DNA from 2 places in the Agromyces sp. NSFZ genome. Region 2 is predicted to be linked to the other one. Evidence: predicted binding sites of a transcription regulator. Region 2 holds the regulator's gene; the other holds the start of a gene.
The links. The regulator HrcA, encoded in region 2, represses chaperone genes, less so after heat shock. The targets are predictions, from matches to a motif close to TTNGCACTCGNNNNNNNCGAGTGCNAA.

Region 1: groL (chaperonin GroEL) is a predicted target of HrcA. The motif match lies at 6,349-6,375, and genes of this name have one in related genera.

The regions. Positions count from the first base shown of each region.
Region 1 is NZ_CM149585.1:3,117,619-3,126,899, reverse strand. It holds gene ACVFI9_RS14825 (ABC transporter ATP-binding protein) at 1-226, opposite strand, end outside; gene ACVFI9_RS14820 (DsbA family protein) at 476-1,411, shown strand; tRNA gene ACVFI9_RS14815 (tRNA-Thr) at 1,509-1,581, shown strand; gene ACVFI9_RS14810 (DMT family transporter) at 1,583-2,683, shown strand; gene ACVFI9_RS14805 (nitroreductase family protein) at 2,667-3,221, opposite strand; gene msrB (peptide-methionine (R)-S-oxide reductase MsrB) at 3,225-3,626, opposite strand; gene ACVFI9_RS14795 (DUF3263 domain-containing protein) at 3,814-4,110, shown strand; gene ACVFI9_RS14790 (LytR C-terminal domain-containing protein) at 4,138-4,683, shown strand; gene ACVFI9_RS14785 (cold-shock protein) at 4,894-5,094, shown strand; gene ACVFI9_RS14780 (DUF3048 domain-containing protein) at 5,234-6,274, shown strand; gene groL (chaperonin GroEL) at 6,421-8,043, shown strand; gene ACVFI9_RS14770 (hypothetical protein) at 8,257-9,281, shown strand, end outside.
Region 2 is NZ_CM149585.1:1,989,171-1,998,451, reverse strand. It holds gene ACVFI9_RS09495 (PhoH family protein) at 1-792, opposite strand, end outside; gene ACVFI9_RS09490 (histidine triad nucleotide-binding protein) at 881-1,240, opposite strand; gene ACVFI9_RS09485 (16S rRNA (uracil(1498)-N(3))-methyltransferase) at 1,265-1,999, opposite strand; gene dnaJ (molecular chaperone DnaJ) at 2,011-3,111, opposite strand; gene hrcA (heat-inducible transcriptional repressor HrcA) at 3,166-4,188, opposite strand; gene ACVFI9_RS09470 (DUF4870 domain-containing protein) at 4,377-4,769, shown strand; gene ACVFI9_RS09465 (DUF4870 domain-containing protein) at 4,888-5,271, shown strand; gene hemW (radical SAM family heme chaperone HemW) at 5,278-6,504, opposite strand; gene ACVFI9_RS09455 (DUF1990 family protein) at 6,504-7,136, opposite strand; gene lepA (translation elongation factor 4) at 7,189-9,045, opposite strand; gene ACVFI9_RS09445 (sensor histidine kinase) at 9,138-9,281, shown strand, end outside.

The DNA.
Region 1 (9,281 bases), 1.1 Mb from region 2:
CCTTCGGGGGCACGTCGGTGACGTTGCGGTCGCCGATGAAGATGTTGCCCTCGTTGACCTCCTCGAGACCCGCCAGCATGCGGAGCGACGTGGACTTGCCGCAACCGGAGGGGCCGACCAGGACGAGGAACTCGCCGTCGGCGATCTCGAGGTCGAGCTTGTCGACGGCGGGACGGGTGCCACCTGGGTACAGACGGGTGGCCTTGTCGAACGTGACTGATGCCATGATCGTGCTTCTCCTTCACCGGCAGGTACGTGCCGGACGATCCGTAGTGAATGGGAATACGTCGACTTCGGCGGCGACGCCCCCTCAGTATGCCACGCACGTGAGCGACCACACGACGCAATGGACTCACATGCCCGTCGCAGGACGCACACGGCCTCGCCTTGGGTGATTCCCAGACACGCTTCCTACTATCGTGGGTGCGTTCGTGTGCATACGCGCGCGCCCACACAGCGACCGGAGTGACCATCGATGACCTACGGCGGTTCGAACCAGCCACGCCCCTCCCGCAATGAGCGTCGGGAGGCGGCACGCGAGAAGGCCCGCATCCTGCGCGAGGAGCAGAAGAAGCGGGAACGCCGCAAGAAGTACCTGATCCAGGGCGGGGTCATCGTGGCGGTGCTCGCGATCGCGGCGATCGTCGTGACGCTCATCGTGCAGAGCACCCGCCCCGAGGGTCCCGGTCCCCGGAACATGGCGAGCGACGGCATCCTTCTGACGGCGTCGGAGGACGGCGGCATCACGGCGGTCGAGACGGCGGCGCTCGCCGCGAACGAGTCCCCGACGCCGACCGAGCCCGACGACAGCGGCACGGTGGCGAACATCGTGATCTACGTCGACTACCTGTGCCCGTTCTGCGGTCAGTTCGAGGCGACGAATTCCGAGTCGATCCGCACCATGGTCGAGGAGGGCGCGGCGACGCTCGAGGTGCACCCGGTGGCGATCCTCACGAACAAGTCCGCGGGCACGCAGTACTCGCTTCGTGCCGCGAACGCGGCCGCATGCGTCGCCGACACCTCGCCCGACTCGTTCTTCGACTTCAACGCGCTCCTGTTCCAGAACCAACCTGAAGAGGGCACGGCAGGACTCACCAACGACGAGCTCAAAGAGCTCGCCGGTGAAGCCGGAGTGTCCGACCGGGCCGAAGTGGAGAAGTGCATCGACGACGTGCAGTTCAAGGCCTGGGTGCAGGATGCCACGAACCGCGCGCTGACCCAGCCGGTGCCGAACTCCGACCTGCCGTCGATCACCGGCACGCCGACCGTGCTCGTGAACGGTCAGCAGTACGCCGGCTCGCTCGACGACCCGGCTGAGTTCCAGTCGTTCGTCCTGCAGGCCACGAGCGCGACCTTCAACGACTCGTCGACGCCGACCCCGACCCCGACGCCGACGCCGCCCGCGCAGTAGCGGCATCCGATCGATGACGAAGACCCGGCGCCGATCGCCGGGTCTTCGTCGGGTCGGTAGGATGTTCGCGAGGTCGACCCAGAGGTCGACACCTCAGGCCGGCTTGGCGCAATTGGTAGCGCACCGCTCTTGTAAAGCGGTGGTTGCGGGTTCGAGTCCCGCAGCCGGCTCTTGACTGAGCACCGCGAGACGGATGCCGCGGCCGCGGCGAACCCGGTGCACCAGGGCGAGGCGTCCGCTCCGGGTGCCGCGTCGCCGCATCGTCACGCCCACGCGGAGGCGTCCCGGTTGCCGATGTGGCTCGCCATCGTCTTCGCCCTCGGGTGCGGTGCGCTCACCGCCCTGCAATCGCGGATCAACGGCGAGCTCGCCGCCGCCATCGACGATGCGTACACAGCGGCGGTCATCTCGTTCGGCAGCGGACTCGCGATCCTGCTCGTCGCGCTCGCGGTGTGGCGGCCGGGGCGACGCGGGCTGGCCTCCATCTCGGTGGGCCTCCGGGATCGCACGCTGCCCTGGTGGATGCTGCTCGGCGGCCTCGCCGGCGCGTGGTTCGTGCTCACGCAGGGGTTCTCGGTGGGCGTGGTCGGCGTCGCCCTCTTCACCGTGGCGATCGTGGCAGGCCAGACGCTCGGCGGCATCGTGTTCGATCTCGTCGGACTCGGGCCGGGCGGGCGGCGGCCCGTGACGGTGACCCGGGTGGCCGGCGCCGTGCTCGCGCTCGCGGCGATCGTCTGGGCGGTCTGGGCACAGCTCGAGCGCGACGTGCCGGCACTCGTCATGTTCCTGCCCTTCCTCGCGGGGATCGGCGGGGCCTGGCAGCAGGCCGTCAACGGCCGGGTGCGTGGCGTGGCGTCGAGCGCGCTCACGGCGACCGTCGTCAACTTCGCGGTGGGCAGCGCCGCCCTGGTCGTGGCGATGCTCGTGCACGCGCTCTCGGCGGGCTGGCCCGACGCCCTGCCGGGCGACGCGTGGTTGTACACGGGCGGGGCGATCGGATGCATCTTCATCGCCGGTCAGGCCGTGCTCGTGCGCATCGTGGGGGTCCTCGTGCTCGCGCTCTGCGGCGTGGCCGGCCAGCTCGCCGCCGCCCTCTCGCTGGACCTGCTGGTGCCGACCGCCGGGCGCGGCGTCGATGTGGCGACGATCGGCGGCACGGCGCTCGCCCTCGTCGCGGTCGTGATCGCGAGCGTGCGCTGGTCGCGCCACATGCACGCGGCGCCGGAGCCGCGTGGAAGCTCCGGTGGCGCGGGGGTCAGTCGAGCGTCATGAGACGCGACGCCGCGACGTGCTCGGCTCGGCGTTCCCCGCGGCCCCCGACGGGCGTCCCGCCGACGTAGAGCCAGCCCAGCAGTCGCTCATTCGGCGCCAGCCCGTGCATCTCGGCGACGAGCGGATGCCGCGTGTGCGGGCCCGAGCGCCACATCACGCCCCACCCGGCCTCATCGAGGAGCAGGCTGAGCACGTGCGCGACGCCGGCCGCGGAGGCCTCCTGCTCCCATTCGGGGACCTTCGGATGCCCCGGCGTGACCACCGCGACCACCGCGATCAGGAGCGGCGCCCGGAGCGGCTTCGCCGCCAGCTTCGCCGCGGCGTCGCCTTCGGCGCCGGCGGCGCGGGCGAGCGCGTGTCCGAGGCGCTCACGGGCCGGTCCCCGGAGCGCGATCAGGCGCCAGGGGCGGAGCGAGGCGTGGTCGGCCACGCGCGCAGCACCCTCGAGGAGGGCCATGAGCGTCTGGTCGTCGGGCGCGGCATCCGTCACCTTCGGCGACGATCGCCGTGCGAGCGCCGCCTGGAGCGCCGAGCCCACCCGTCAGGACTCCGCGTTGAACCCGAGCGCGAGCGAGTTCATGCAGTACCGGTCGCCCGTCGGGGTGCCGAAGCCGTCGGGGAAGACGTGGCCGAGGTGGGAGCCGCACGCGGCGCATCGCACCTCGGTGCGCACCATGCCGAGCGACGTGTCCTCGATGAGCTCCACGGCCTCGGGTCGCACCGACTCGTAGAAGCTCGGCCACCCGCACCCCGAGTCGAACTTCGTGCCGCTCTTGAACAGCTCGGCGTCGCAGGCGGCGCAGGTGTAGACGCCGGCGCGCTCCTCGTCGAGGAGCTCCCCGGACCACGGGCGCTCGGTCGCCGCCTCGCGGAGCACGGCGTACTGCTCGGGCTCGAGTTCGGCGCGCCATTCCTCGTCGGTCTTGTTCACGCGATACGCCATGAGCGCTCCTTCCCTTCCGTCCGCCGTGGTGTCCCACCATGGTCGCAGGTCTTCACCCTCTGCATGCAACGTGTGACGCCATGCCGCTGTTCCATGACGTCGCACACGCCGCGACGCTCGGCTTGCTCATGGCTTCGAGTCCCTAGGATGTGCTGCAGGCGGAGACCCGCCGCAGACGGGAGGATGCATGAGCGCCGAGCCGATGCCCGCCCGCGACGACGACAGCGCCCTCGACGAGCGTGCGGTGCACATCCTCGAGTTCGAGGCGAAGGCGTGGCAGCATCCGGGTCTGAAGGCCGAGGCCATCCGCGACGAGTTCGGCATCTCCGCCGCCCGGTACTATCGGATCCTCGGCGAACTCATCGATTCCCCTGCAGCCCTCCGCTTCGATCCCATGCTGGTCAAGCGCTTGCAGCGGATGCGCGAGGCGCGTGCGGCGACGCGCGCGCGTCGCTCCCTCTCGATCGGCCGAGCGCTCGACTGAGCGCGGCCCCGACCCCCGACTGGACCTATGGCGCAGAAGTTCCCCCGCGACCGATTCGATTCCATTCCGCACGGCATCGAACGGGTCGGCGCGCACCGGGCACCCGTTCGACGCGGCGCGCGCTGGATCGCGTTCGGGTGGGCGGCACTGGCCACGGTCGTGCTCGTGGCGATCGGCATCGGATCGGTGATCGTGCTGAACGACCGCCTGGACTTCGGCGACACCGGCGCGGCGGCGACCCCGACACCCACCCCGGTCGCGGCGACCCCGACCATCGCGCCCGACATCCCGGTGACGGTGCTCAACGGCACGACGACCTCCGGGCTGGCGGCGCGCGCGGGCGAGACGCTCACGGCCTCCGGCATCCCGGTGGGCACGACCGCCAATGCGAGCACCAGCGACCTCACCGAGACCGTGGTCTACTACGCGACGCCCGAGCTCGAGGGTGCGGCCCGCGGCGTGGCGCAGGCGGTGGCCGAGGCCGACGTGCGGCTCTCCGAGCAGTTCGCGCAGATCGGCACGCCACTCGTTCTCGTGGTGGGTTCCGACTACGCGGCGGCCACCGGCGGTTGATCGTCGCCGAATCGTTGCCATTCTGCGACCATTTCGTGCGTTCTCGCTCTTGTGCCGCAGCAACGCGTCGTTGTTATCTGGGGGTTGGTCGCTCGATCCCGTGCGGAACGCCCGGCGCCGTCCCCGGTGCCCCGTCAGCACGATCCGAGGGGGCCCGGTACAGGCGACAGGCACGTGCTGATCTGCACAACGGCAACATGGGAGCAACGCATGGCGAACGGAACCGTCAAGTGGTTCAACGCTGAAAAGGGTTACGGGTTCATCACGGTCGATGGCGGCCAGGACGTGTTCGTCCACTACTCCGCCATCGACATGGCGGGATACAAGGTGCTCGAAGAGGGCCAGCAGGTCGTCTTCGAGGTCGGCACCGGTTCGAAGGGTCCGCAGGCGGAGGCCGTCCGGCCCGCCTGAGCCCGCGTGCTCGAGCGGGTCTCCGGTACGCCGGCGGCGCGTTCGCCGTTCGGTCCACCATGCGCCGACACCTGAGGCGATCGGATGCCCCGACGGCGCGCCGATGGCGCGCGCGCGAATCGCGTCGTACCATGACGCCATGGGGGGCAGGGCCGGATCGGCTCGTGCGTGGGGGGTGCCGCTTGCGGTCGTGGCATCCGCATTGCTGCTGTCCGCCTGCGCGGAGGCGCCGGTCGATCTCCTGCCGTCGCCGAAGCCGACGCGGCCCGTCGGCGACGGGGCCCCGGCAGCGATGGCGTTCGCGCCGTTGCGCGGCACGCCCGCGGATACGGCGGGACTGCGGCATCCGTCACTCGCCGTGAAGATCGACAACCACCCCGATGCGCGGCCGCAGATCGCCCTGAACCGCAGCGACATCGTGTTCGAGGAACTGGTGGAGGGCGGCCTGACGCGCTACCTCGCGGTCTGGCATTCGGACGTGCCGGAGGCCGTGGGTCCGGTGCGATCCATCCGGCCGATGGATCCGGCCATCGCCTCGCCGCTCGGCGGCGTCATCGCCTATTCGGGCGGTCAGGAGTACTTCGTCGACCTCATGAAGTCGACGTCCCTCGTGAACCTCGTGTTCGACGAGGACGACACGGGGCTTTTCGAGCGGGCCGACGACCGGCCCGGACCGCATGACGTGATCCTCGACGCGATGGAGGCGATCGACCGCAACGCCGCCCTGCCGCCGCCGCCCGTGCAGTTCGCCTACGGAAGCGCCGACCCGCTCGCCTCGCCTGCATCGGCGGCGGTCTCGACGGCGCACGTGGAGCTCACGTTCTCGGAGGGTGGGTCGCGGTCGTGGGACTTCGACCCGGGCACGTCCGGGTGGCTTCGATCGCAGGAGGGCGAACCAGACCTCGAGGCATCGGGCGAGCGTGTGCGCGCGACGAACCTGGTCACCCTGCGCGTCGGTATCGTGTGGCCGTTCGGGGAGGTGCCGCTCACGGTCCTGGTCGGCTCGGGTGAGGCGTGGGTCTCGGTGGCCGGGAGGACGGCGCACGGCACGTGGTCGAAGGACGCCGAGGCATCGCCCCTCGCGCTCACCGCCGACGACGGCAGCGTGCTGCGCCTCGCCCCGGGCAACACGTGGGTGGAGCTCGTGCCGAACGAGGGCGCGGTCGCGTTCGGTCCCTGACGCGGTCGGCGGCGGCGCGGTGCTGGGGCATCCGACCTCGCTTGCACTCGTGCCGGTAGAGTGCCAGAATCGTCTTAGCACTCACTCGTTTTGAGTGCTAAACCAACGAATCTTTGAAGACGTCCGGGAAAGGACGAGAAACACACATGGCAAAGATCATTGCTTTCGACGAGGAGGCCCGCCGCGGCCTCGAGCGTGGCCTCAACCAGCTCGCCGACGCCGTGAAGGTGACCCTCGGCCCGCGCGGTCGCAACGTCGTGCTCGAGAAGAAGTGGGGCGCCCCCACGATCACGAACGACGGCGTCTCGATCGCCAAGGAGATCGAGCTCGACGACCCGTACGAGAAGATCGGCGCGGAGCTCGTCAAGGAGGTCGCGAAGAAGACCGACGACGTCGCCGGTGACGGCACCACCACGTCGGTCGTGCTCGCCCAGGCGCTCGTGCGCGAGGGCCTCCGCAACGTCGCCGCCGGCGCCGACCCCATCTCGCTGAAGCGCGGCATCGAGAAGGCCGTCTCGGCCGTCTCGGCGGAGCTGCTCTCGGCCGCCAAGGAGATCGAGACCAAGGAGGAGATCGCCGCGACCGCTTCGATCTCCGCTGCCGACGAGCAGATCGGTGCGATCATCGCCGAGGCGATCGACAAGGTCGGCAAGGAGGGCGTCGTCACCGTCGAGGAGTCGAACACCTTCGGCACCGAGCTCGAGCTCACCGAGGGCATGCGCTTCGACAAGGGCTACCTGTCGGCGTACTTCGTCACGGACCCCGAGCGCCAGGAGGCGGTCTTCGAGGACCCGTACATCCTCATCGTCAACTCCAAGGTCTCGAACATCAAGGACCTGCTCCCCATCGTCGACAAGGTGATCCAGACGGGCAAGCAACTCCTGATCATCGCCGAGGACGTCGACGGCGAGGCGCTCGCGACGCTCATCGTCAACAAGATCCGCGGCATCTTCAAGTCGGTCGCCGTCAAGGCTCCCGGCTTCGGCGACCGTCGCAAGGCGCAGCTGCAGGACATCGCGATCCTCACCGGCGGCCAGGTCATCTCCGAGGAGGTCGGCCTCAAGCTCGAGAACGTCACCCTCGACCTGCTCGGCCAGGCTCGCAAGGTCGTCATCACCAAGGACGAGACGACCATCGTCGAGGGCGCGGGCGACCCCGAGGCCATCGCCGGTCGCGTCGCGCAGATCCGTGCCGAGATCGAGAACACCGACTCGGACTACGACCGTGAGAAGCTCCAGGAGCGCCTCGCCAAGCTCGCCGGCGGCGTCGCCGTCATCAAGGCGGGTGCGGCCACCGAGGTCGAGCTCAAGGAGCGCAAGCACCGCATCGAGGACGCCGTTCGCAACGCGAAGGCCGCCGTCGAGGAGGGCATCGTCGCCGGTGGTGGCGTCGCCCTCATCCAGGCCGGTGCGAAGGCGTTCGCGACCCTCGAGCTCTCGGGCGACGAGGCGACCGGCGCCAACATCGTGAAGGTCGCCATCGAGGCGCCGCTCAAGCAGATCGCCCTCAACGCGGGCCTCGAGCCGGGCGTCGTCGCGAACAAGGTGTCCGAGCTCCCCGCGGGCCACGGCCTCAACGCCGCGACCGGCGAGTACGGCGACCTCATCGCCCAGGGCATCATCGACCCGGCGAAGGTCACGCGTTCGGCGCTGCAGAACGCCGCGTCGATCGCCGGCCTCTTCCTCACGACCGAGGCCGTCGTCGCCGACAAGCCCGAGAAGGTCGCGGCTCCGGCCGGCGGCGACATGGGCGGCGGTATGGACTTCTAGTCCCACCTCACCACGCGCGAAGGGCGCCTCCTCCGGGAGGCGCCCTTCGTCGTCGATGCGTGCGCGAGCTCCGCCGCTCCCGACACGCCTCAGCGCCACTTCTGCGCCCGCTGCGCCACCACTGATGGCGCGCGCGACGTGCGACTGGCGCAGCGGGGCAGGCGGGCGGCAGCGCGGTCAGGGCGGCGGCGGATCGCCGGTATGGTTCTCGATGTGCCCCCGAACCGCGCTGCGTTCCAGGCGACCCTGCTCGCGTTGCCTCTCGTGATCATGGTCGCGCTCAGCGGATGTGCAGGCCCGAGCGCCACCCCGTCCGACACCCCGCACCCCGTATCGCCGAGTCCGTCGGAGCCGGCGGCCGACCCGGGTCCTCAACCCCGCATCGACGCCGACTGCGAGCGCCTCGTCGACCTCGGAGCACTGCAGGCGCTCGTGGGAACCCCCGGAGCGACATTGTCGCCGGTGCCGCGGTCGGCGTCGAACCCCGACGAGGCATCCGTGCTGCAACTGGGTGGTCTCGAGTGCGGGTGGACGAACGGGCTTGCCGGATCGTACTGGACCGGTCCGGATCCCGCCGCGCAGACCGTGGCCCTGCGTCTGCTGCCCGAAGGGCTCGAGCAGGCGGCCGAGTACGTTGAGATGTACCGGATGGCGGATCCGACGTATGGCGACCACGTCCAGGGGCCGCGCTGCGGTGCCCCCTCGACCGCAGAGTACCGGGGCTTCTGCGAGCTCTTCGGTGTGATCGGCGAAACGTGGGTCGAATTCACGGTGAGCGGCATCGTCGCGGACCCCGGCACCGACGCAGCACTGCTCGACGGGTTCCGTCGTGTGACGGACCCGATGGTCGAGCAGCTGCAACCGCTGCGTCCCGGTCCGCGATGGATCGCGCCGGCCACGTCGGGCGTCACCGAGTGCGAGAACGTCTTGCCGAGCGAACAGGCCGAGGAGATCACGGGCATGGTCGGGATCCGCGTCGGGCTCGCCTGGGACGGTCCCCGAGTCTCCCAGTACTTCTACGCCACCGATCAGACCGGCGCGAAGCGATGCTCGCTCGCCTTCGGGGATCGCGAGGGCGGCTACGGCTCGGTGCGCGTGCTACCAGGTGGGGCATGGGGCTTCGATCGGTACCGTGACGCGTGGCTCGCCGCGGGCGCAGACGAGCCGATGATCAGCGGCCTGCCCGCAGGGGATGCGACGCTGCGATGCGAGGACGCGGCGGACCACTGCCGGCTCGA
Region 2 (9,281 bases):
CACGATGCGGAGCCCGCTCGAGCCGCCGGGCAGGTCGACCTGGGTGATGTCGCCGGTGACGACCATCTTCGAGCCGAACCCGAGGCGGGTGAGGAACATCTTCATCTGCTCCGGCGTGGTGTTCTGGGCCTCGTCGAGCACGACGAACGAGTCGTTGAGGGTGCGGCCTCGCATGTAGGCGAGCGGCGCGACCTCGACGGTGCCCGAGGCGAGCAGCCTCGGCACGAGCTCGGGGTCCATCATCTCGTTGAGGGCGTCGTAGAGCGGCCGCAGGTAGGGGTCGATCTTCTCGGTGAGGGTGCCGGGCAGGAAGCCGAGCCGCTCCCCCGCCTCGACGGCGGGACGCGTGAGGATGATGCGGTTCACCTCCTTGCGCTGCAGCGCCTGCACGGCCTTCGCCATGGCGAGGTAGGTCTTGCCCGTACCGGCGGGGCCGATGCCGAACACGATCGTGTTCTCGTCGATCGCATCGACGTACTGCCGCTGGCCCTCGGTCTTCGGTCGGATCGTCTTGCCGCGTGCCGAGACGATGACCTGCCCGAGCATCTCGCTGGGCTTGGAGTTGGGGTCGGCTTCGAGCATCCGGGCGGAGCTCCTCACTTCGGTCGGTGTGGGGTCCTGGCCGCTGCGCACGAGCTCCAGGAGTTCTTCGATGAGGCGGCGGACGCGCAGTCGCTCCTCGGTCTCGCCGCGGATGGCGATCTCGTTGCCGCGCACGTGCACCTCGACGCCGGGATACTCGCGTTCGATCGACGAGAGCAGGCGGTCCTGCGGTCCGAGGAGCCGTACCATGGCGATGCCGTCGATGTGGAGCCGGTCCTCATCGTCGCGAACCTGCCGCGGCGCTGCGGGCCCCGTCTGGGCCTCGGAATCCTGCGGGTCAGCCGGCAAGCGACGCCTCCTCGAGGCCGCCCGCGAGCACGTGGGCGTGCACATGGAACACCGTCTGTCCGCCGCCGGGGCCCGTGTTGAACACCAGTCGGAAGTCGCCGTCGGCGAGCCTCGCCGCGACCTCCTGGGCCACCTGCACCAGCTCGGCGAGCAGGCTCGGGTCGCCGGCAGCGAGTTCGACGACGTTGCGGTACTCACCGCTCTTCGGTGCGACCACCACGTGCACCGGCGCCTTGGGTGCGATGTCGTGGAACGCCATCACCCGATCGGTCTCGGCGACGAATCGCGCGGGGATCTCGCGGGCGGCGATACGCTCGAACAGGGTCGGCCCGGTGCGCGAAGCGGTCATCCTCCCATCGTAGCGACGGATGCCTCACCACCGCCCGAGCGCGACGTTGAGCACCGCGATGGCGGCCGGCCCGGCGGTCGAGGTGCGCAGCACGGATGCCCCGAGCCGCACGGGTTCGGCGCCTGCGGCGACGAGCCGCTCGAGCTCGGCGGGCGCGATGCCGCCTTCGGGGCCGACGACGAGCGCGAGGTCGCGGCCGTCGGGTCGGAGGTCGGTGAGGGCCGCCGTCGCGGTGGGCTCGAGCAGGAGCATCCGCGCGTCGCCGAGCCGGCCGGCGAGTTCGGCGGTGGTGGTCACCGGCAGCACCTCGGGCACGCGCGAGCGGATCGACTGCTTGACCGCCTCGCGCACGATGGCGGCCCAGCGCAGTCGCCCCTTCTCGGCCTTCGGGCCCTCCCAGCGCGACACCGACCGGGCGGCCGCCCACGGCACGACCGCGTCGACGCCGAGCTCGGTGGCGGCCTGCACGGCGAGCTCGTCGCGATCACCCTTGGCCAACGCCTGCACGAGCGTGATGCGCGTCGCCGGCGCCTCCTCGACGAGGATCTCGTCGGCCTCGAGCACGAGCTCGCGGGCATCGGTCGATGCGACGACGCCGTGCACCACGGTGCCCCGGCCGTCGCCGATGGCGATGCGCTCCCCGGCTCGCACGCGGGCGACGGTGACCGCGTGCCGCGCCTCATCACCGGTCAGCGCGACCGCGTCACCCGGCGCGACGCCGGCGAGGTCGAGCGACTCGTCGAGGTAGAGGTGGCTCACCGCGACATCCGTCAGCCCAGGAAGCGGTCGCGGAGCCGCGCGAACAGACCCTGCTGGAAGTGGCTGAGCTGCGGCGCCGGCGCCTTCTTCGATGATGCGAACTGGTGGATGAGGTCGCGCTCCTTCGAGGAGAGCTTCGTGGGCGTGACGACCTGCACGCCGATCTTCAGGTCGCCGCGGCCGGCGCCGCGGAGCCTCGTGACCCCGCGGTCCTTGACGGTGAGGATCTCGCCGCTCTGCAGGCCGGGCCGGAGCTCGACGTCGACGTCGCCGTCGAGCGCCTTCACCGTCGTGTTCGTGCCGAGGATCGCATCGGTCATCGCGACCTCGAGGGTGCAGAGCAGGTCGTCGCCGTTGCGGCTGAAGACCTCGTGGCCCCGCACCTTGATCTCGAGGTACAGGTCGCCGTTCGGGCCACCGGCCGGACCCGCCTCGCCCGAGCCGGGCATCTGCAGCCGCACGCCCGTGTCGACGCCGGCCGGGATGTCGACGGGCACCGTGCGCCGCGCGCGCACGCGACCCTGCCCCTGGCAGGTGACGCACGGCGTCGCGATGATGGTGCCGTACCCGCGGCACGTGCCGCAGGGGCTCGACGTCATGACGTTGCCGAGGAGCGAACGCACCGAACGCTGGATCGAGCCGGTTCCGCCGCAGATGTCGCAGGTGACGGGCGACGTGCCGGGCTGGCAGCAGGAGCCGTGACACGTCTCGCAGATGACGGCCGTGTCGACGTCGATGTCGCGATGCGTGCCGAAGATGACCTCGTCGAGGCCGACCTCGACGCGGATGAGCGCGTCCTGGCCGCGCTCGCGTCGCGACCGGGGGCCGCGGCTCGCCTGCCCCGCGCCGAAGAACGTCTCGAAGATGTCGCCGAACCCGCCGAAGCCCTGATCGCCGAAGCCGCCGCCGCGGCCGCCCAGGTCGTACTGCTGGCGTTGCTTCGGATCGCTCAGCACGTCGTAGGCGTGAGTGACCTCCTTGAAGCGCTCGGATGCCTCGGCGCCGGGGTTCACGTCGGGGTGAAGCTCTCGGGCGAGACGTCGGTACGCCTTCTTGATCTCATCGGGGGTGGCGTCGCGCGAGACGCCGAGGACCTCGTAATGGTCGGCCACGGAGGGGCTTGTCCTTTCGATTGCCGGATGCCGGTCGGAACGACGGGCGGCGGATCAGCTCTCGCCGAGCGTGCGGGAGAGATAGCGGGCGACGGCGCGAACGGCCGCCATGCTGTTGGAGTAGTCCATGCGGGTCGGGCCCACGATGCCGAGTCGGGAGACGTCGCGCCCCGGGATCTCGAACGCACTCGACACGACCGAGGTCTCGCCGAGGCCGAACGGCGCGTTCTCGCGTCCGATGCGCACGACCACGGAGTGCTCGTCGGTGGCCATCTCGCCGAAGAGGCGCAGCAGCACCACCTGCTCCTCGATCGCCTCGATGACACTGAGGATGGAGCCGGGGAAGTCCTGCTCGGTGGCCACGAGGTTCGCGGCCCCGGCCACCACGAGCCGGTCGGGGCGCTGCATGCGCGCCTGGTCGGCCAGGGTCGCGGCGAGCGTGTGCAGCACCTCGGCGTGGCGGCGGTCGACGCTCTCGATCTCGCCTGACAGCGCCTCCGCGGCATCCGCCATCGTGCGGCCCCCGGCCGCGCCGTTGAGCCGCGCGCGAAGGTCGGCGAGGGTCTCGTCATCGACGGGGTGCTCCACCTCGGCGAGGCGCTGTTCGACCTGCCCGGAATCGGCGATGAGGATGCACAGCACCCGCGTCGGCGAGATCGAGACGAGCTCGACGTGCCGCACGCGGGCACTCGCGAAGCTCGGATACTGCACGACGGCGAGCTGCTTGGTGAGCTGCGACACGAGGCGCACGGTGCGCGCGAGCAGTTCGTCGAGGTCGCTCGATTCGCCGAGGAAGGTCTCGATGGCCTGTCGCTGCGCGGAGGTCAGCGGACGGATCTCGGTGAGCTGGTCGACGAAGACCCGGTAGCCCTTGTCGGTGGGGATGCGACCGGAGGAGGTGTGCGGAGCCGCGATGAGCTCCTCCTCCTCGAGGAGCGCCATGTCGTTGCGGATCGTGGCGGCCGACACGCCGAAGGCGTGCCGCTCGACGATCGTCTTCGAGCCGACGGGCTCCCGGGAGGCGACGTAGTCCTGCACGATCGCGCGGAGCACGGCGAGGCTGCGTTCGGAGACCATGACCCTCGCTTCCTCTCGCTTAGCACTCCCTGTATCCGACTGCCAATACTACCGCGACATCCTTCAAAAGAGGCCGTTGCCACCGCTCGCCACGCGGCGATACCGTATGGGTACTCCGCGGGTCCCAGCAGCGATCATCCCCCGTCGCGCCCACGCGGCTCCACCGTGAACCCCCTGAAAGGCATGCCATGACCGACCCGAACCTCCCTGCGTCCGATCCCAACGCCGCACCGTCGCCGCAGCCCGCCGCGGCCGCACCCCTGTCGCCCGAGCAGGACATCCAGTGGGGCTCGTTCGCCCACCTCGGCGGCATCCTCGGCTTCATCCCGGCCCTGATCATCTGGCTCGTCTTCAAGGACCGCGGCACGTTCACGAACACCGAGGCGAAGGAGGCCCTGAACTTCCAGGTCACCCTGGTCTTCGGCTACGTGATCGCGGCGATCCTCATGATCGTGGTGATCGGCGCCTTCCTGTCGTGGGTCGTGTGGATCCTCGGCGTGGTCTTCTCGATCATCGCCTTCCTCCAGGCCAAGGACGGCAAGCACTACCGCTACCCGTTCGCGATCCGCCTCATCAAGTAATCCGAACGTAAGTTTCGCCCGCCGTGGGGGCGTCCTACTCCCGTGGCGGCCGTCGCTGTGCCAGCATGAACACCGAAATGAGTCTCGCCGCGAGGACGAGCCCGAACGAGGAGATCTGATGTCCGACACCCCCACCCCGCCCCCGCCGCCGCAGAACCCGTACGAGCAGAGCCCCGCGCTCAGCCCGAACGACGAGAAACTGTGGTCGACGCTGATCCACATCGGTGGCATCTTCTTCGGCTTCATCCCGGCGCTGATCGGCTACCTGATCCTCAAGGACAAGGGCCCGTTCGTGCGCGCGCACACCGCCACGGCGCTGAACTTCCAGATCACGATGACGATCGCCTACGTGGTCGGCTCGATCCTGACGTTCGTCATCATCGGCATCTTCATCCTCATCGCCGTGTGGGTGATCGTGATCATCTTCAGCATCATCGCCGCGATCAAGGCCAACCAGGGCCAGCCGTACTCGTACCCGCTCACGATCAAGTTCGTGAGCTGAGAGGCGTCAGTCCTCGAGCAGGCGCCTGACCACGGCGTCCGCGAGCAGCCGCCCTCGCCTGGTGAGTGTCAGCCCACCGGCGAGGGCGGCTTTCGCGTCCACCATGCCATCGGCGATCAGTCCGGCGACGGCGCGACGGCCGCTCGGCGCGAGGGAGGCGATGTCCAGTCCCTCGCGGATGCGCGTGGCGAGCAGCACCCGCTCGGTCTCACGCGTCGACGCGACGAGCACCTCGCGGCCCACCGCGGGCGAGTGACCGGCGGTCACCCGGTCGGCGTACGCCGACGGATGCTTCGCGTTCCACCAGCGCACCCCGCCCACGTGGCTGTGCGCACCCGGGCCGACGCCCCACCAGTCGTCGCCTCGCCAGTAGCCGAGATTGTGTCGTGATCGGTGCTCGGCCGCCGTGGCCCAGTTGCTCACCTCGTACCACGTGTACCCCGCCGCGTCGAGCAGTTCGTCGGCCAGGTCGTACATGTCCGCCTCGAGATCATCGCTCGGCTGCGCGAGCTCTCCTCGTCGGATCTGCCGGGCGAGCTTCGTGCCGTCCTCGACGATGAGCGCGTAGGCGCTCAGGTGATCGGGGCGCTGGGCGATCGCGGCTTCGACGCTCAGGCGCCAGTCGTCGAGCGACTCCCCCGGCGTGCCGTAGATGAGGTCGAGGCTCACGTCGAGACCGGTATCCCTCGCCCAGCCGACGACGAGCGGCACGCGCTCGGGGTCATGGGTCCGGTCGAGCGCGGCGAGCACATGCGGCACGGCCGACTGCATGCCGAAGGACACGCGCGTGAACCCCCCTTCGGCGAGCGTCGCGAGGTACTCCGCGTCGACCGAGTCGGGGTTCGCCTCGGTGGTCACCTCGGCGCCGGGGGCGAGCCCGAACTCGGCGCGCACGGTCGCAAGCATCCGCACGAGGTCGTCTGCGGGCAGCAGCGTCGGCGTGCCGCCGCCGAAGAAGACCGTCTCGGCGAGGCGTTCGGGGACTCCGGATGCCTCGAGCACGCGCCGCGACATCCGCAGCTCGCCGATGGCATGGTCGGCGTAGTCGACCTGCCGGACGCCGCGCAGCTCGCTCGCGGTGTACGTGTTGAAGTCGCAGTACCCGCAGCGCACCCGGCAGAACGGCACGTGCACGTAGACGCCGAATGCGCGCTCGTCGGCGCCGAACGCGGCCGACGGCGGGAGGAGCCCGTCGAGCGGCGCCGGATCGCCGAGCGGGAGCGCCGACGCCATCAGGTGTAGGCGGGATGCAGGGCGCGGAGCTCGGTACGGGTGAGCTCGCGGCGCTTGCGGCGCTGCGTCGGCGCGACGCCGCGGGTGTCGAACATCGACCGGATGGTGAGCCATACGCCGTCGTCGTCGCGGTGCTCGAGGATGAACGACTCCTCGCCGCTCTCGGGACCCTCGGCGGTCGTGCCGTAGGCGAATCCGACGCGCTTCGGCTCGTCGATCACGTAGACGACGAGCACCGGGGTGCGATGGGTGAGGATGCGCCCCTTGCGCACGAGCGTGGCGGTCATGCCTGCGGCGATGTAGGGCGTGCCGTCGGGGCCGAAACGGTCCTCCGTGCGGAGACCGGGCTGCTCGGCGAGCGGAGTGCCGTCGGCGTCGTACACGATGCCCGGGTACTGGGCGCCGGTGCCGGGCGAGATCTCGGTCACCTCGAAGCCGGCGCCCCGCTGGATGCCCCAGGTCATCAGCGCCTCGGCCGATCGTGCGAAGCGCTCCTCGCCGGAGCCGAGGCGCACCGAGTCCTCCGCGGGCCGGAATCCGGCCGGCGGGTACCGCAGCAGGTCGGGGTCGAGCGTCGCGCCGATGGCGCCGTACGTGACCGACTGGTCGGTGAACGTGCTGCGTCGGGTCATCCGTTCATTCTACGGATGTCGCCTGACCGGCTCCCGGGAGCGCCGCGTCCGGCTACTTCTTGGCGTCCTTCTTCTCGGTCTCACCCGAGAGCGCGGCGATGAACGCCTCCTGGGGCACCTCGACGCGACCCACCATCTTCATGCGCTTCTTGCCCTCCTTCTGCTTCTCGAGGAGCTTGCGCTTGCGGGTGATGTCACCGCCGTAGCACTTGGCGAGCACGTCCTTGCGCATCGCGCGGATCGACTCGCGCGCGATGATGCGTGCGCCGATGGCTGCCTGGATGGGCACCTCGAACTGCTGGCGCGGGATGAGCTCGCGCAGTCGCCCGGTCATGAGCACGCCGTAGGCGTACGCCTTGTCGCGGTGCACGATGGCGCTGAACGCGTCGACCTGCTCGCCCTGCAGCAGGATGTCGACCTTCACGAGGTCGGCGGCCTGCTCGCCCGCGGGCTCGTAGTCGAGCGACGCGTAGCCGGCGGTCTTCGACTTCAGGTTGTCGAAGAAGTCGAAGACGATCTCGCCGAGCGGCATGTTGTAGCGGATCTCCACGCGGTCTTCGCCGAGGTACTCCATGCCGAGCAGGGTGCCGCGACGGGACTGGCAGAGCTCCATGATGGTGCCCACGTAATCCTTCGGCGCGAGGATCGCGGCCTTGACGACGGGCTCGCGTACCTCGGCGATCTTCGCCCCCGTCGGGAATTCGCTCGGGTTCGTGACCGTGACCGTCTTCTTGTCTTCGGTGGTGACCTCGTAGACCACCGACGGCGCCGTGGCGATGATGTCGAGGTCGAACTCGCGGCGCAGTCGCTCGGTGACGATCTCGAGGTGCAGCAGGCCGAGGAATCCGCAGCGGAATCCGAAGCCGAGGGCGACCGACGTCTCGGGTTCGTAGACCAGCGCGGCATCCGAGAGCTTCAGCTTGTCGAGCGCCTCGCGCAGCTCGGGATAGTCGCTGCCGTCGATCGGGTAGAGGCCCGAGAACACCATGGGCAGTGGCTCGGTGTAGCCCGCCAGCGCCTCGGCGGCGGGCTTCGACGCGGTCGTGATGGTGTCGCCGACCTTCGACTGGCGCACGTCCTTCACGCCCGTGATGAGGTACCCCACCTCGCCGACGCCGAGGCCCTTGGTGGGGCTCGGCTCGGGGGCGCTCACGCCGATCTCGAGGATCTCGTGCGTGGCCCGCGTCGACATCATCTGGATGCGCTCGCGCGGGTTGAGCTTGCCGTCGACCATGCGCACGTAGGTGACCACGCCGCGGTAGCTGTCGTACACGGAGTCGAAGATCATGGCCCGCGCCGGGGCATCCGCATCGCCCACCGGGGCGGGGATGCGCTCGACGACGCGGTCGAGGAGCTCCTCGACGCCGACGCCGGTCTTGCCCGACACGCGCAGCACGTCGTCGGGCGAGCCGCCGATGAGGTCGGCGAGTTCGCGCGCGTACTTCTCGGGCTCGGCCGCCGGCAGGTCGATCTTGTTCAGCACGGGGATGATCTCGAGGTCGTTCTCGAGCGCGAGGTAGAGGTTCGCGAGCGTCTGCGCCTCGATGCCTTGCGCGGCATCCACCAGCAGGATGGCGCCCTCGCACGCCGCGAGCGATCGCGAGACCTCGTAGCTGAAGTCGACGTGGCCCGGCGTGTCGATCATGTTGAGGGCGTACGACGTGTCGCCGACCTGCCACGGCATGCGCACGGCCTGGCTCTTGATCGTGATGCCGCGCTCGCGCTCGATGTCCATGCGGTCGAGGTACTGGGCGCGCATGTCGCGATCGCTCACGACGCCCGTGATGCCGAGCATGCGGTCGGCCAGCGTCGACTTGCCGTGGTCGATGTGCGCGATGATGCAGAAGTTGCGGATCAACGCGGGGTCGGTGGCAGCGGGCACCGGAGGATTGACAGCTCGTGGGGACATCCCGACGATTCTCCCATGAGTTGCCGACGCGACCGGCGAGCCGACTTTCGACGGATGTCTCGCGGCGACCCTGAGGCTACGCTGAAATCACCATGACCGTGATCGAGGCCACCGACGCACGCGTGGCGCCCTCCGCCCTGCGCCCCGTCTTCCTCACGCTCCGGTTCGGGCTGCACCTGCTCGTCGTCGGGCTCACGTTGTTCGTCGTGGTGCGCGCCCTCCTCGAGGACGCCCCG